4 regions of the Lysinibacillus sp. BSL11 genome follow, and region 1 is predicted to be linked to each of the others. Evidence: riboswitches for the same ligand, from Rfam matches in the RefSeq annotation. Region 1 holds a riboswitch; each other region holds the start of a gene.

Region 1 (4,061 bases):
CCCCATGGAATATGAGGCTCAACTTCCTTCCACGAATACACACCGATTTTAGGCATTAATAGAATCGCGATAGCAATAATTGTGACTGTTGTCGTATCAAATGGATGTAGCTTTCCTTCAGTTGCCCAGAAAAATAGTAAAACTACGGATGTAATGATTAAACGAATTTCAGGAGCCTTTAATGGGCCAAGCTCTGCAAGCTGTTTTTTGATGACCTCTTTACCACCTTCGATATTGCTAGTCTCAGGTTTAATTAAAGCAATCATAATGAAAAATAAAAAGATAGACATAATAATTGAGAAGGGGGCGGCATAAAGTAGCCAAGCACCCCATGAAATATCCACATTAAATTGCTCTTGGATAAAGTTTAAAGCCACCATATTTTGAGCTGCTGCAGTCTTAATACCGATATTCCAAATGGAAACGGCTTGTACCGAAGTAATAACTAATAAGGCAGCGAGCCGACTATCACGTGGTAAACCAAAAGCTGCCACCATTCCAAGCAATATCGGTACTACTGCGCCAGCACGTGCTGTAGCAGAAGGTACAAAAAATGCGAGGACGATAGAGACTAAAATAGCGCCAAATACGATAGCTTTTGTTTTCGTTCCTACCAATGAAAGAATCCAAAGAGCAAGTCGTTTATGTAGATTAGTAATTTGCATTGCTGCCGCTAGAAAAAGAGCTGCTGCTACTAAAGCAACGGCAGAATTACTAAAGCCGCTTAAAGATAATTTTAATGCGCTAGCTGTTCCTAGCTCTGTAGTTGGATCCTCCATTGACGGAGCGAGTCCTAGTAAAACAGTTACTAGTGCAATGATCATGGCCGAGCTCACAGGATATGAAACGGCCTCTGTAACCCAAAGGATGACTGCAAAAGCTAAAATGGCTAAAGCTCGTTGCCCAGCTATAGGTAAATCACCATTATTAGGTAAAAAGGTAATAATGATTAGTAACGCGAATGCCAAGCCAATCCACAGTGGCTTTAAATTAAATTTTGTAGCTGCTTGCTTTGGGGAAGACATATTTTCTCATCCTTTCTACGATAAAAATGACGATCATTATCCATAACATCGGCCTGTATAATGTTTTATTAAGATAAGAATATGTCGATTTTATTGTAGAAAAAAATCTATGTGAAAATTGTGTTTTTTACAGCAATATGAGTAGATAAAGAGAAAATACATGGTCACAAAGAATACAAAAATATCCAAAAAATATTATTTCTTTTTCTTAAAGGCAGAAGTTACTTTAGGCTCTGTGCCAATGACTAATCGTTTAATATTTTCAAGGTGCAGGATAATGGCTATGCCAAAAAGAAGAAGAGCTATAATGGTTGGGCCAATGCCAGGAATCCATAAATAAGTTGCTGTACAAAATACGAGATAAAATTCTAGAACACCAACAATTAAATAATTTGTTGCAAAGGATAAAATAACAAATAAAATAAGTGCAAATAAACCAATCTTCCAATCAACAGCAAGTAAAATACCAATGATGGAGGCCGTTCCTTTCCCGCCGTTGAAGCCCATGTAGAATGGGAAATTATGACCTAAAATAACCCCAGCAGCCATTATATAAGTAAGCAGCCAAATTTGTTCTTCTGTTAAATGAATGGCGTCCGCTAGATAAAAATGCGCACCTATAATAGCCACAACACCTTTGCCTATATCGATGAGGGCAACTAAAACGCCATATTTCCAGCCAAGGGAAAGAGTAGCATTAGAGGCACCAGCATTACCGTGCCCAGCCTTTTTTAAATCAACCCCCGATAAAAATTGAGCCACTTTAGAGCCGTGAATACAGCCTATTAAATAGCCAATCATAAGAAAAATGATCACGGCCTTTACCATAAAAATACTCCTCTCAAAATTTTTTCTAAAATAGTGTATGCGTTCATATTACGTATAAGAGCAGACAGAAGTTTCGGAAAAAATAAAATTTACATGTTGACAGAAAAAAACTCTATGTTTATACTGTGTAACAACGATGGAAATTGAATCTCATACTCTTATCAAGAGCGGCGGAGGGATAGGCCCTATGATGCCCGGCAACCAGTAAGCAATGAGCTTACTAAGGTGCTAATTCCTACAGATTCTTACTTGGATCTGGCAGATAAGGGGAGGAAAACTTGCAACCGCAACCCTCTTCTTAGCTGAAGAGGGTTTTTGTTTTCTACAGAAAAATCCTCCTCATCTCCGGTACCATCGTAAAAAAATAACCATTTGGAGGTACACAATGACAAATTTTAAACCAGAAACATTGCTGTTGCATGGTGGTCAAGAGCCAGACCCAGTGACGGGTTCTCGCACAGTTCCAGTCTATCGCTCAACTGCTTTCGTATTTAAAGACACTGCTCATGCGCAACGTCTTTTTGCCTTAGAGGAAGCAGGGAACATTTACACACGAATTACCAATCCAACAGTTGATGTGTTTGAAAAACGTGTGGCTTTATTGGAAGGTGGAACAGCAGCAGTAGCACTTTCATCTGGTGCAGCAGCTATCGCATTTTCCATTTTAAATCTAGCTGGAGCTGGTGATGAGATAGTAGCAGCTAGTTCTTTATATGGTGGTACGTATAATTTATTTGCTAACACATTACCAAACTATGGTATTAAAACAATTTTTGTAGATGAAACAAACCCAGAGAATTTCAATGCGGCGATTACTGATAAAACAAAAGCTGTCTTTGCAGAAGTTTATGGTAATCCAAGCTTAAAGGTTTTAGATATTGAAGCAGTAGCTAAAATTGCACATGATAATGGTCTACCATTAATTATTGACAGCACGTTTGCTTCTCCTTACGGTTCTACACCTATTGAATACGGTGCAGATGTTGTGGTTCATTCAGCAACTAAATGGATAGGAGGTCATGGCACAACTTTAGGGGGCGTTGTTGTAGACGCTGGTAAATTTGATTGGACTAGCGGTCGATTCCCTGGTTTTACTGAACCAGATGCCTCTTACCATGGTCTACGTTATGGAATTGATACAGCTTCTGCTGCCTTTGCTACAAAGCTACGTGTACAATTATTACGTGATTTTGGTCCAACATTAAGTGCTGATGCTGCCTTTAATTTATTGCAAGGGTTAGAAACGCTTCATCTGCGTATCCCTAAACACAATGAAAATGCGTTGGCAGTGGCTGAGTATTTACAAAACCACCCATCTGTGGAGTATGTAAATTATAATGGCCTAGAAGATTTTCCGACACATGGGTTAGCAAAAAAATATTTAAGAAATGGCTTCGGTTCAGTGCTTACATTTGGCATCAAGGGTGGACGAGAAGCTGGGCGAAAGCTTATTGATAGCGTGAGATTATTTTCACATGTAGCAAATGTAGGTGATGCAAAGTCATTAATTATTCATCCAGCTTCCACTACACATCAGCAACTATCAGCAGACGAATTAGTTCAAGCTGGTGTAACCGAGTCGCTCATTCGCTTATCCATCGGTTTAGAGGCAGTAGAGGATATTATTGCTGATTTAGATCAGGCCATTACACAGGCAACAACAGCTGCACAAACAGTAGAAGCTTAAAGTTTAAAACAAATGGTAGAATGTTGTGGCGTTTACGTATTTTCTCATTCGATTAGCCTCATTTGGTAATGCGTTAAACGCTGCTACATCAACCTATTACTGCACCCGTTAATTATCAGCACCTTATAAAAAATAATACCAAGTAATTTTATATGTATTGTTGACTTAGTTAAATCCGTGTTATATACTAGGAAATAAGTTAACAGTACGAAAATTCTTTTTAAAAAAGGTAAATGCTTTCATAAGTGCTCCCCACTTTTGAATATATAGAAGAGTAGTTGCCTAGCCAGTGACTACTCTTCCCAAAACTGATGATAAAGGGGTGTTTTAAAATGGGTAACATCTATAATGCGCAAAACATTGTATCCTATCTAATATATGAGCTAAATGAAGGGCATGTATTTGTGAACAATAAATCCATTCAACACCTTCTTACATCAGTCGAAAGAAAATGGCAGGAAGTTTTTGGTCATACAGCATTTCAAGAACATGTTTTTATTGAAGAAGACTTTACTATTAAG
Region 2 (4,061 bases), on a different contig from region 1:
CCAAAGGAGGAATAAATGCAATGGTACTAGCCGTAGCTATCTTGATCATCGCGATAATCATTGCCCTTATTTTTATTCCAAAGCTAAAAAAGCAACAGGATAGAAAAGCCATGATTGTATTCTCCTTTTTGCTTCTTATTGGAACGGCTTTAAATATGGGGATTGCCCTGAAAATCCATATTCCTAGCCCATTAGATTTGATTACCTTTATCTTCACACCAATTAGGGATTACATTGTGTCATTCACAAAATAGAAAGATGGACTGAGAAACGGAGGGTAGCTTGATGGAAAAAGAGATAATTAGTTCAAGACAGTTTACAATCGTTACCTTCCTCTATTCTATCGGTACAGCGATTTTAATTATCCCTTCGAGTATTACTGGTGCCGCTAAGCAAGATGCTTGGATAGCAGCAAGCATTGGTGTTCTCCTTAGTTTACTGGTACTAAAATTATTTTTAACACTGGCCAATCAAACACCATCTCTAAACTTTATCGAGGCTAATGAAAAAATTCTTGGGCGTTTTTTTGGGAAAATCACAGCAATTTGTTTCCTGATTATGACCTTTCTTTCGGCTGGAGAATTACTCTATTTTATCGGTATTTTCATGAAAACGGAAGTAATGCCAGAGACACCGACATTAGCATTTGCCCTACTGTTCAGTATCATTATTATGTATGCCGCTTATTTAGGAATTGAGACCTTTGCCCGTTCGGCAGAAATCCTCTTCCCATTGTTTATCTTTATTTTTATTTTTTTCGTCCTTAGTATTACCCCTCAAATTACATTTGAGAATATTCAGCCTCTACTAGAAGCAACCAAAACATCTATGTTTTATAGTATTGCACGCTTTATGAGTATCTTTTCCTTTCCATTACTTGTATTAATGATGCTCTATCCTACTGGTGTCAATGTACAGCCGTCTGCACAGAAAGGGCTATATATTGGGGCAATCTTTGGTGGAATCGTCTTAGTTACGTTGATTGTCCTATCGATTCTTGTATTAGGTCCTGAAAACACAGCATCAAGGACTTTTCCTAGCTATGCCTTAGCACAAAGAATATCTATAGGAAATTTTTTACAGCGTATAGAGATCATTATGGCATTTATGTGGATTTCGTCTATTTATATTCGTACATTTATGTATTTCTATACGACCGTTGTTGGCCTCGCACAAATTTTAAAGATCAAGGATCATCGCCCACTCATTATACCGATGGGGATAATTGTTATTGGACTTTCTCAAATTGTTCATCCAGATATTGTGCATTCTACTAATTATAATAATGAAATTTGGCCAATCTTTTCCTTTATTTTCACCATTTTATTACCCATACTATTGCTGATTGTGGTAGTTATTCGAAATCGTAAATCCAAAGCTCAAAAAAACGAAACACCTCAGCAGGAAACAGAAAATGACAATCAAAAAGTCTAATTTCTTTTAAAGCTAGAAAAGAAATTAGACTTTTTATTAATTAAATATGATATTCGATTTCATCTACAAAATCCCATTCATATGGTGTTTCTTGGTAAACATAGTAGTTCAACCAGTTAGAGAATAATAGATGCGTATGGGCACGCCATGTATTCATCGGCACTTGTGTCGGATCGTCATTCGGGAAGTAGTTTACAGGAACAGCGATATCTATGCCCTTCGCCACATCGCGACTGTATTCATCGGCTAGCGTTGTCGCATCATACTCTAGATGCCCCGTAATCATAATATTTTTATTATCTTTTGATTGTACAATAAATACCCCTGCATCCTCTGAATAGGATAATAATCGTAGATCTGGATGATTACGAACCTCGTCAATCGAAACAGATGTATAGCGTGAGTGGGGCGCAGTAAATAAATCACTAAAGCCACGTACCAAATCTACAGTTAAATCTGTAATCACATGGGAATAGACACCTGAGCATTTAGCAGAAAGCTCGACCTTCCCAATGCCATAATGATGATACAATGCAGCCTGTGCCCCCCAACATATATGTAGCACGGATGTCACATTCTTTTTAGACCAATCCATAATTTCTGAAATTTCCTGCCAATAGTTGACCTCTTCAAAAGCCATTTTTTCTACTGGCGCACCAGTTATAATCATACCATCATAGCGGCGGTGTCGAATCTGATTGAACGTTGTGTAAAAAAGCTGCAAATGGGATTTACTCACATTTTTAGACTCGTGTGTGGCTGTATTCAAAAAGGTAATATTCACCTGTAATGGTGTATTCCCCAATAAACGTAATAATTGGAGCTCTGTTTTTTCTTTTTCAGGCATTAAATTTAATATTAATATATTTAATGGACGGATTTGCTGTGTTTTCGCACGATCTTCTTCCATGACGAAGATTTTTTCCTCACGTAAATGTTCTCCAGCTGGTAAATTTTTCGGAATATTAATTGGCATCTTGCTTTCCCCTCTCTATAATCACTCTCTTTTAGCAAACCTTGCTTGCATAGGATGCAACGAAATTAAAAAATCCTCCTCATTCCATACGAGATAGAATGAGAAGGATTTTTTTCACGTCCACTCTTATCTCTCAAAGGAAAAAATCCTTTGCTGGAATTAGCACCTTTCTAACAATTGTTAGAGGTTGCTGAAGCGTCATCGGGCCAAATCCCTCAGCTTCTCTTGATAAGATTATTTAATTATCTTGAATTGTAACACGAACTAGTTAGAATATCAATAATTCATAGAATATTTTGTGATTCATGTGCATGTTCCTTGCTCAATTGATGTACACTAAGCTTGCTATATGTGGTGTTTCTGCATTTAAAATTTATGGTAAACATGCCGTAATTATGTTACCATATACTTTTAGTAAGAGAGAGGAACGTGAATAGTTTGATTAAAATTGAATTTCCAAAACCAGATCTAGTAATCCGTCAACGTGAACAAGATTTAAAACCAGGTGATGTGCCAATCACACCTTACTTCGGTTTTATTGACTTCCATAAAATCACACGTGATAAAGGCGGCATTTTCTTATTCTATAATGACAAGAATGAGCTATTATTTGTTGGGAAAGCACGTAAAATTCGTCAACGTATTAAAAAACATTTCGAGGATAATGTATCTCCGATGAAAAACCATCGTGATGAAGTGTTCAAAATTGAAGTCTATGAAGTAGAAGATCCAATGGAACGTGAAATTTACGAAACATACGCGATTAATACTTTCCGCTCTAAATATAACGTAGACAAAGTCTTTTATTAGACATCTCATAAAGAAACCGAAATCTCATCTAAAGATTTCGGTTTCTTTTATCACATAATGGTCATACGATCAATGGGCGTACTCTGACCGTTTATTCGCAAATCAATGGTATCAAGCTCAGGATTCTTGACGGTGATTTGAAAAACATAGGGCTGAGCCTCTTTCCTTTGCTCGCTGCCTTCTTCTAACTGGATGATAAGCCTATTTCCCTCAGCTGTAATACTTGCCAATACATTCCCTTTTGAATAATAAACAAGATAATATGGAGCATCATTTTCATGTAATAGTTGTATTCTGTCATTAGAAACAATATTTTTTTGGACATTATCTGGGACAACCGTTAGCTCATGAATCGTTGGTGGATTGGTTGGTGGTGTAGCATTACAGGCTCCTAGCATGAGTAAGCTCATTAAACCTAGCAACACGAATTTTTTCAAGTTACTCCCCTTCCCTTATAAGACTATTCTAAGAAAAAAGCTTTCCGCTCCTTAGCAATCCAGTCTTCTAACTCCTGATCATCCCGTTTTACTAACCGATTAATGAGTACATCATGCCATATATAATCCTCTAACAAATAAATGTGAACGGAATCATTGGTGATAAAGGCCGTCTCTTGGGTAGATGGAGAATGACCATAAATCATTTCCTGACCATCTACCGATAAGATAAACCAATGCGGTGTCGACGCTTTTTTTGTATAATGTGTGGCTCTATGCTGGTCAATTGAGGCTAGATGCTCTCCTACATATAACGTAATGCCATGAACAGGAACATGCAGCGCCACCTCTTGCAAATCTTCACGTAAGACCTCATACATATCTTCCCACATCGACAGCATCAC
Region 3 (4,061 bases), on a different contig from region 1:
GCGAGGTATTTTTTATAAAAAAACAAAAGGAGCAATATTGCTCCTTTGCTTATTAATACATTAGAATAATTTTCTAATGACTTCATTACTTTAGTTCAATAGTTTATAAACATGCTTTTTCTCGTAACGCGTCTGCTTTATCAATTTGCTCCCATGGTACATTTAAATCTGTACGACCAAAATGTCCATATGCAGCAGTTTGTTTATAAATGGGACGACGAAGATCAAGCATTTTAATGATACCTGCTGGGCGTAAATCGAATAGCTCGCGTACCCATTCAACGATCTCGCTTTCTTTCACTCTACCTGTGCCAAATGTATCGACAGCAATGGAAACAGGCTGCGCAACGCCAATCGCATAAGCGAGTTGCACTTCAGCACGCTCTGCTAAGCCAGCTGCTACGATATTTTTCGCTACATAACGTGCTGCATATGCCGCTGAACGGTCTACCTTGGTTGCATCCTTACCTGAGAAGGCACCACCACCGTGACGTGCATAACCACCGTATGTATCAACAATGATTTTACGTCCTGTTAATCCAGCATCACCTTTTGGTCCACCAATTACAAAACGGCCAGTTGGATTGATAAAGTATTTCGTATTAGCATCTAATAATTCACTTGGTACAACTGGTGCAATAACAAATTCTTTTAAATCTGCTTGAATTTGTTCAAGTGTTGCTTCTTCATCATGCTGTGTTGAAATAACAATTGTATCCACGCGAACCGGTACATTATTGTCATCATATTCTATCGTTACTTGCGTTTTACCATCAGGACGTAAATAGGCAAGTTCACCTGATTTACGTACTTCTGTTAAACGGCGTGCTAATTTGTGTGCCAAGCTAATTGGTAATGGCATTAGCTCTGGTGTTTCATTACATGCATAGCCAAACATTAAGCCTTGGTCACCAGCACCAATTGCTTCAATATCTGCATCTGTCATAGAGCCTTCACGTGCCTCTAATGCCTGATCAACACCTTGAGCAATATCAGGTGATTGTTCACCAATTGCCACAAGCACCGCTAAGTTCTCAGCATCAAAGCCATATTTACCTCGTGTATAGCCAATTTCAGCTACAGTGTCACGAACAATACCTTTAATATCTACATAAGTAGAAGTTGTAATTTCTCCTGCTACTAATACTAATCCTGTTGTTACAGTTGTTTCACACGCTACACGTGCATTTGGATCTTCTGCTAAAATAGCATCTAAAATGGCATCCGAGATTTGGTCACAAATCTTATCTGGATGTCCTTCTGTTACACTCTCTGATGTAAACAGTCGACGGTTTGTCATTTGGTTTTCCTCCTAAATACTCTTACAATAAGTAGTTGTGTATGAATACGGTACTCATTACCCATGTCAAGTCCGCTCCTAAGGATTGAACTCTCAAGCCGTTACTGCTGCTTTTAACACGAGGATTTCGAAAGATCCGTCATTATAATAAGGAAAGAACTACATATACTTACCTTTACATTGATTTTTAACAATAAAAAAATCCTTTTCTCACGTTACTTTACATGAGGAAAGGAATAATGACTGCGTAACCTTTCACTCTTATCGTTCAAGGGATGTTCCCTTGCATCAGGTTGGCACCAACGCATGTCGTGAAATAGTTCATGCAGGTTGCCGGGTTTCACAGGGCCTGACCCTCCACCAGCTCGGGATAAGAGTATCCGTTCAATCTCATGTTACTGAAAAGGTCGAACGTTGTCAAATATTTTCTTATGTATTACTGTATAGAAAGGAAAGAACTTATTACACAAAAACTTTTCATACTTGGATGATGATGTAAATAGAAGCAAATTAATCCCTACAACATACCTAGCTACTTGTGGTAACATATGTGTGGCTCAATCTTCATGCCTAATTACAGTAGGATTGATGGTATTCTCCTCGAAAAACATTATTTTTTGTCAGTTTATTGAAAAGTGGTAAAAACTCTAAAATAATTTCTTAATTAGTATAGATTATTTAAGCAATTGTGTTATACTATTTTTGAAATTAAGAAAAAATCCCTCTAAATCAAGGGAATACTATAAAAAAGGATGGTATTTAATCGATGAATTCAGTAGAAATTGCAAACGAACTGAAGGAATTATTAAACGGCGGTAACATTAATGTTCAACTTTCAGTACCACAATTAGCAGAAAAAGCTACATCTCGTGGTGAAGCAATGTTAACAGTAGATGGCGCAGTTCGTGCAGAAACTGGCAAATACACTGGTCGTTCACCTAAAGATAAATATACGGTAGAAGAAGAAAGCACAAAAGATCAAATTGACTGGGGTAAAGTAAACCAACCAATTTCTTCTGAAGTGTTCGATAACCTATATGTAAAAGTAATAAAATATTTAAAAGAACGTGACGAGTTATTCGTATTCAAAGGCTTTGCAGGTGCTGACAAAGATTCACAATTAAGCATTCAAGTTATTAATGAATACGCATGGCACAATCTTTTTGCTCATCAATTATTTATCCGTCCAACAGCAGATGAATTAGCTTCTCATGTTGCTGACTTCACTGTCATCTCAGCTCCTAACTTTAAAGCAGATCCTGCGGTTGATGGTACTGCTTCTGAAACATTCATCATCGTATCACTTGAAAAGAAAATTATTTTAATTGGTGGTACAGAATATGCTGGTGAAATGAAAAAATCTATCTTTGGTATCATGAACTACTTATTACCACAACAAGGTATTCTTTCAATGCACTGCTCAGCAAACGTTGGTGAAGCTGGCGATGTGGCGTTATTCTTCGGTCTATCTGGTACTGGTAAAACGACGTTATCAGCTGATCCTGATCGTAAGCTAATCGGTGACGATGAACACGGTTGGTCTGATAATGGTGTGTTCAACATTGAGGGTGGTTGCTATGCAAAAACAATCAACCTTTCTGCTGAAAAAGAACCAGAAATCTACAATGCAATCCGCTTCGGCTCTGTATTAGAAAACGTAGCTGTTGATCCAGAAACTCGTATTTGTGACTATGACGATGGTTCACTAACAGAAAATACACGTGTAGCTTATCCAATCCAATATATCGAAAATATCGTTGATCCTTCTGTTGCAGGTCATCCAAAAACAATCATCTTCCTAACAGCTGATGCATTTGGCGTGTTACCTCCAATCAGTAAATTAACAAAAGAACAAGCAATGTATCACTTCCTAAGCGGGTTCACTTCTAAACTTGCTGGAACTGAACGTGGTGTGACTGAGCCAGAACCAGTATTCTCTACTTGCTTCGGTTCTCCTTTCCTTCCGCTTCCCGCAACAGTATACGCAGAAATGTTAGGTCAAAAAATTGACGAGCACGGTGCACAGGTATACTTAGTAAACACTGGTTGGACTGGTGGCGAATATGGCACAGGTAGCCGTATGAAACTTTCATACACACGTACAATGGTCCGTGCAGCAATCGATGGTAAATTAGCAGATGTTGAAACAACACAAGATGCTGTGTTTGGTTTACACATTCCAACAGCAGTTGAAGGAGTACCTTCAGAAGTGTTAAATCCTCGTGAAGCTTGGGCAGATAAAGCTGCATACGATGCAAAAGCTGCTGAGCTTGCAGGCTTATTCAACGAAAACTTCAAGAAATTCTCAAACGTTTCTGAAGCCATCACTACACTTGGTGGCCCATTAAAGTAACGTCTATATAAAAGACAAAGGGAACAAATTATTCGTTCCCTTTGTCTTTTTGTTTTCTCTACGCTTTATTGTTGTTTCATCCACTTGCAAAGAGCACGGACAGTTTCACGATTTTTTGCTGGTGGATATTGATGTGCATAGTGAAGATCATACCAAGTTTCGAATGATTTATTTGCTTCTTCTAAAAAAAATGCCAATTGTCTGGCATGTTCAATATCCACATTTTCATCACGATAGCCATGAATGATAAGAACGGGAGCTGTTATTCGCTCTATCTCAAAAAGAGGTGTTCTTGCATCATACGCTTCTGGTACACGATTAGGTGTTCCTCCAATAACGCGCTTCATCATCCTGCGCATATCTGTACGTTCCCAATAGGTGGCCGTTGCATCAGAAACACCTGCCCAT
Region 4 (4,061 bases), on a different contig from region 1:
GGAGCTGTGTAAACAACTAGCGGAACGATTACACCTTTAACACCAATTGTTGTACCTACAATTAACTTGGTAAAAGGTAAGATGAAGAATAATAAAATGATAAATGGAACAGAGCGAACAATATTGATAAATAGATTAAAAAACTGATAGAAAAATTTATTTTCAAAGGATTGTCCTGGTCGTGTTAAAACGATTAATAGCCCTAATGGAATACCAATCAGAATGGAGAACAACAATGAAATTCCGACCATTTGAAATGTTTCGATAATTGCTTTGCCAATTACATCTGACCAATCTGTAAAGAAACTTTGGATACTACTCATTGAACGCACCTCCTAATTCTTCCACTGCCACGCCATTTTCTGAAAAATACGTTAACGCCTTTTGGACAATCTGCGTTTCGCCATGTAAATGCACCACAATATTGCCGACAATACCGTTTTTTAATTCAATAATATTAGCTGTTAAAATATTTGGTTGCACATCGTATACCTTAGTGACTTCTGCTAATAATGGCTTACCAGTACTTTCACCAAGGAATGTTAAACGGATTACACTTCCTGAAACATTTAATTGCTCAATAAGAGAGGGGGATAAATTACGTTGTGAAATTGTATTTAAAAACTTTCGCGTTGTAGGGTGCTTCGGTTTCGCAAAAAGTTCAATCGCTGTGCCAAATTCCACAACTTTCCCTGATTCTAGAACAGAAACCTCATCACAAATTTTTTGAATTACATTCATTTCATGTGTGATGAGCAGAATCGTAATGCCTAATTCACGATTAATTTTTAACAACAATTCAAGAATGGCTTCCGTTGTCTCAGGATCAAGTGCACTTGTTGCTTCGTCACTAAGTAAAATCTCTGGTTCCTGTGCTAAGGCACGTGCAATAGCCACACGCTGTTTTTGACCACCTGAAAGTTGATTTGGGTAACTATCTAGTTTATCTGTTAAACCGACAATTTCAGCATACTTAGCTACTCGTTTTTTTACTTCTGCCTCTTTATAGCCTAGAAGCTTTAAGGGAACTGCAATATTATTGTAAACTGTTGCTGTTTTTAATAGATTAAAGTGCTGGAAGATCATCCCGATTTTTTGGCGTGTTTGACGTAATTCTTGAAGAGAAAGGGTCGTAATGTCTACATTGTCTATCACTACTTTTCCTGCTGTAGGACGTTCGAGTAGATTAACGCAACGAATGAGTGTACTTTTACCAGCACCACTATAGCCGATTACACCATGAATTTGTCCCTTTTTTACGTGAAGATTGATGCCATCCACAGCTTTTATGATGCCTTTTTTCGACTTGAATTCTTTTGAGATATTTTGTAATTGAATCATGCGACTGTTTGCTCCTTTCTCCACCTTCTAAAAAGCAAGAATCTGCTCGTTTTCCTATAGAGGAATTTCGACAGATTCTTCGGCTTTATAGAAGCTTCCTGAATGTATTACCAACTAGGGATTACTGAACCTTTGAATTCTTCTTCGATGAATTGACGTACTTCATCAGATTGGTAAGCCTCAACGAATTTTTTAATTGTTGGATCATTTTCATTTTCAGCACGTACAACAATATAGTTCACGTATGGAGAATCAGTAGATTCCAATAAAATAGAGTCATCTTTAGGGTTAATACCAGCTTCTAATGCAAAGTTTGTATTAATAGCTGCTACGTCTACTTCACTAAGTTGTTTAGGAATTTGAGCTGCCTCTAATTCAATGAATTTTAAATTCTTTTTGTTTTCTTCTACATCACGAATCGAGGCTGTTAAGTCTGCGCCATCTTTTAACTGAATATAGCCAGCTTCCTGTAAAACAAAGAGGGCACGCGCTCCATTCGTTGGGTCATTTGGTAAGCCAAACGTTGCACCGTCAGGAATGTCATCAAAGGATTTATATTTTTCAGAGTAGATACCCATTGGATTTAAAATCGTTTTGCCCACTGGTACTAAATCTGTATCATGATCTTTATTAAATGTATCCAGGAAAGGCTCGTGTTGATAGCTGTTCGCATCAAGATCACCTTCAGCTAAGGATGTATTAGGTAAAACATAGTCAGAAAATGATTTTAGCTCTACTTCTAGCCCGTTTTCTTTTGCTACTTTAGCGGCTACTTCTGCAATTTGTTCGTGTGGACCAGAAGTGACGCCTACAACGATTTTCTTTTCATCAATTCCTTCAGCTTGGCTTTTACTATCTTCTTTAGAGCCACAGCCTGCTAAAGCTGCTACTAATGTTAGACTTGCTAAACCTACTAAAAATTTATTTTTCTTTTTCATGAAAATACCTCCAAGATTGTTTTTATCGGTTTTTTGAAAATAAAAAAACTCTCTTACAAATTAAGAGAGGCTCATGAAAAGATGTCCTCTCTTATCTATCAAACGAAGTTCGTTTGCAGGATTTAGCACCTTCCTTTAAAAAAGGAGGTTGCCGAGCTTCATAGGGCCAGTCCCTCAGCTACTCTTGATAAGAGATTTATAATATTTTTTTGTAATTCCGATAGAACTAATATAATTTATAGGGTATAGTAAGTCAATAAATAATTTTTAAATTTTTTATATAATTATAATATTTCGACGCAAAAGAGGGATAACAATGTCTGTAAGAGTTAATTATGGTATAGGTTCATTTGGTAAGGTTATTAGTGCTCGTTTTCTAACGGGAACAGATATCATTGAAGGGATTGAAGCGCTTTGCGAAGAGAATAATATAGAGTCAGCCACAATTGTAAGCTGTATTGGCAGCTTTCAAAAAAGTAGCTTTGTTTATTTAGTGCCAGATGCAACAGCTCAAATTCAAGTTCGTTTTAGTGATGTGATGGAAAAAGAGGGACCATTAGAATTTATTCAAGGTTCAGGTGTGGTGTGTAAACGAGATGGGGGATATGAGACACATTTCCATGGCTCTATGAGCGATCAATGGGGTGTTGTATCGGGTGGGCATTTAATAAAAGGGGGAAACCCTGTTATTACTGTTGACATCGTGTTGGCAGAGGTACAAGGCATTCAACATATTCGAAAATGGGATGATGAAACAGGTCATGCTCAATTTTATCCATTAGAAAATGATTTAGGGCAACCAAGGAAAATTGAAAAATATTAATGATCCTGTAGCTAGGGATAGCTACAGGATACGCCTTCATCATTATCTATTAAACAATTGTAATTGCTCGATTCTATGGATTGCTTCACGTAAGCGCTCCTCACTAACTAGCAACCCTACGCGTACATAGCCTTCACCATATTGACCGAAGCCATTACCTGCTGCTACAGCGATATCAGCTTTTTCGAGCAAAAGATCAGCAAACTGTTCACTTGTATAGCCTAGTGGTACAGGAAGCCATGCGAAGAAGGAGCCTTTTGGAGCCGTAACATGCCAGCCAATTCGTCGAGCTTCTTCAATGAGTACATTGCGGCGACGCTCATAAGTAGCTCGTAGTTCATCCGCACATTGTTGGGAAGCTGTCAGTGCTACTGCTGCGGCTTGTTGAATGGCAGGGAATTGACTACAAAACAGATGATCCTGAATAAGATTAATAGCAGCGATAATCTCGGCATTCCCTACAGCGAAGCCTATACGCCAGCCAGCCATATTATAGGTTTTCGATAATGTATACATTTCAACTCCTACTTCTTTTGCACCCTTTGCTTGAAGGAAGCTAACTGGTTTATTACCGTCAAATCCTATTGCCCCATAAGCAAAATCATGTGATACGATAATATTGTGTTCCTTCGCAAAGCGAACAGTCTCTTCAAAAAACGCAAGTGATGCTGTACCTCCTGTAGGGTTGTTCGGGTAATTTAAGTAAAGAAGCTTTGCCTTTTCTTTCACTTCATCAGGTAATGCATCATAATCAGGTAAGAAATCGTTTTCGGCAAAAAGTGGCATCACTTCAAAATTGACATCTCCTAGTACGACACCTGATAGGTAATCTGGATAGCCAGGGTCTGGTAAGAGCATCGTGTCACCAGGGTTTAACACTGCTAAAGGTAGCTCAACTAGACCAATTTTTGTTCCACCGAGAATCGCTACCTCTGTATCTGGATTTAGTTCTACCTGAT

Evidence for each region. A riboswitch is a leader RNA that binds a small molecule or an ion and turns the genes downstream of it on or off. The one in region 1 is predicted to bind S-adenosylmethionine.
Region 2: it holds a riboswitch for S-adenosylmethionine, as region 1 does, so the genes downstream of both, metA (homoserine O-acetyltransferase MetA) here and RCJ95_RS20315 (O-acetylhomoserine aminocarboxypropyltransferase/cysteine synthase family protein) in region 1, are expected to answer to the same signal.
Region 3: it holds a riboswitch for S-adenosylmethionine, as region 1 does, so the genes downstream of both, metK (methionine adenosyltransferase) here and RCJ95_RS20315 (O-acetylhomoserine aminocarboxypropyltransferase/cysteine synthase family protein) in region 1, are expected to answer to the same signal.
Region 4: it holds a riboswitch for S-adenosylmethionine, as region 1 does, so the genes downstream of both, RCJ95_RS06005 (MetQ/NlpA family ABC transporter substrate-binding protein) here and RCJ95_RS20315 (O-acetylhomoserine aminocarboxypropyltransferase/cysteine synthase family protein) in region 1, are expected to answer to the same signal.

The regions. Positions count from the first base shown of each region.
Region 1 covers NZ_JAVGCX010000020.1:1,815-5,875, reverse strand. The annotation lists gene RCJ95_RS20325 (SLC13 family permease) at 1-1,025, opposite strand, end outside; gene RCJ95_RS20320 (glycerol-3-phosphate acyltransferase) at 1,221-1,853, opposite strand; SAM riboswitch class I at 2,009-2,122, shown strand; gene RCJ95_RS20315 (O-acetylhomoserine aminocarboxypropyltransferase/cysteine synthase family protein) at 2,239-3,540, shown strand; gene RCJ95_RS20310 (hypothetical protein) at 3,873-4,061, shown strand, end outside.
Region 2 covers NZ_JAVGCX010000007.1:26,741-30,801, forward strand. The annotation lists gene RCJ95_RS09535 (Ger(x)C family spore germination protein) at 1-15, shown strand, start outside; gene RCJ95_RS09540 (hypothetical protein) at 21-254, shown strand; gene RCJ95_RS09545 (GerAB/ArcD/ProY family transporter) at 286-1,434, shown strand; gene metA (homoserine O-acetyltransferase MetA) at 1,475-2,410, opposite strand; SAM riboswitch class I at 2,534-2,645, opposite strand; gene RCJ95_RS09555 (nucleotide excision repair endonuclease) at 2,849-3,220, shown strand; gene RCJ95_RS09560 (hypothetical protein) at 3,271-3,657, opposite strand; gene RCJ95_RS09565 (TrmB family transcriptional regulator) at 3,681-4,061, opposite strand, start outside.
Region 3 covers NZ_JAVGCX010000010.1:174,171-178,231, forward strand. The annotation lists gene metK (methionine adenosyltransferase) at 104-1,300, opposite strand; SAM riboswitch class I at 1,559-1,677, opposite strand; gene pckA (phosphoenolpyruvate carboxykinase (ATP)) at 2,067-3,653, shown strand; gene RCJ95_RS13950 (alpha/beta hydrolase family protein) at 3,719-4,061, opposite strand, start outside.
Region 4 covers NZ_JAVGCX010000004.1:78,656-82,716, forward strand. The annotation lists gene RCJ95_RS05995 (methionine ABC transporter permease) at 1-323, opposite strand, end outside; gene RCJ95_RS06000 (methionine ABC transporter ATP-binding protein) at 316-1,341, opposite strand; gene RCJ95_RS06005 (MetQ/NlpA family ABC transporter substrate-binding protein) at 1,449-2,279, opposite strand; SAM riboswitch class I at 2,368-2,473, opposite strand; gene RCJ95_RS06010 (PPC domain-containing DNA-binding protein) at 2,596-3,102, shown strand; gene RCJ95_RS06015 (pyridoxal phosphate-dependent aminotransferase) at 3,145-4,061, opposite strand, start outside.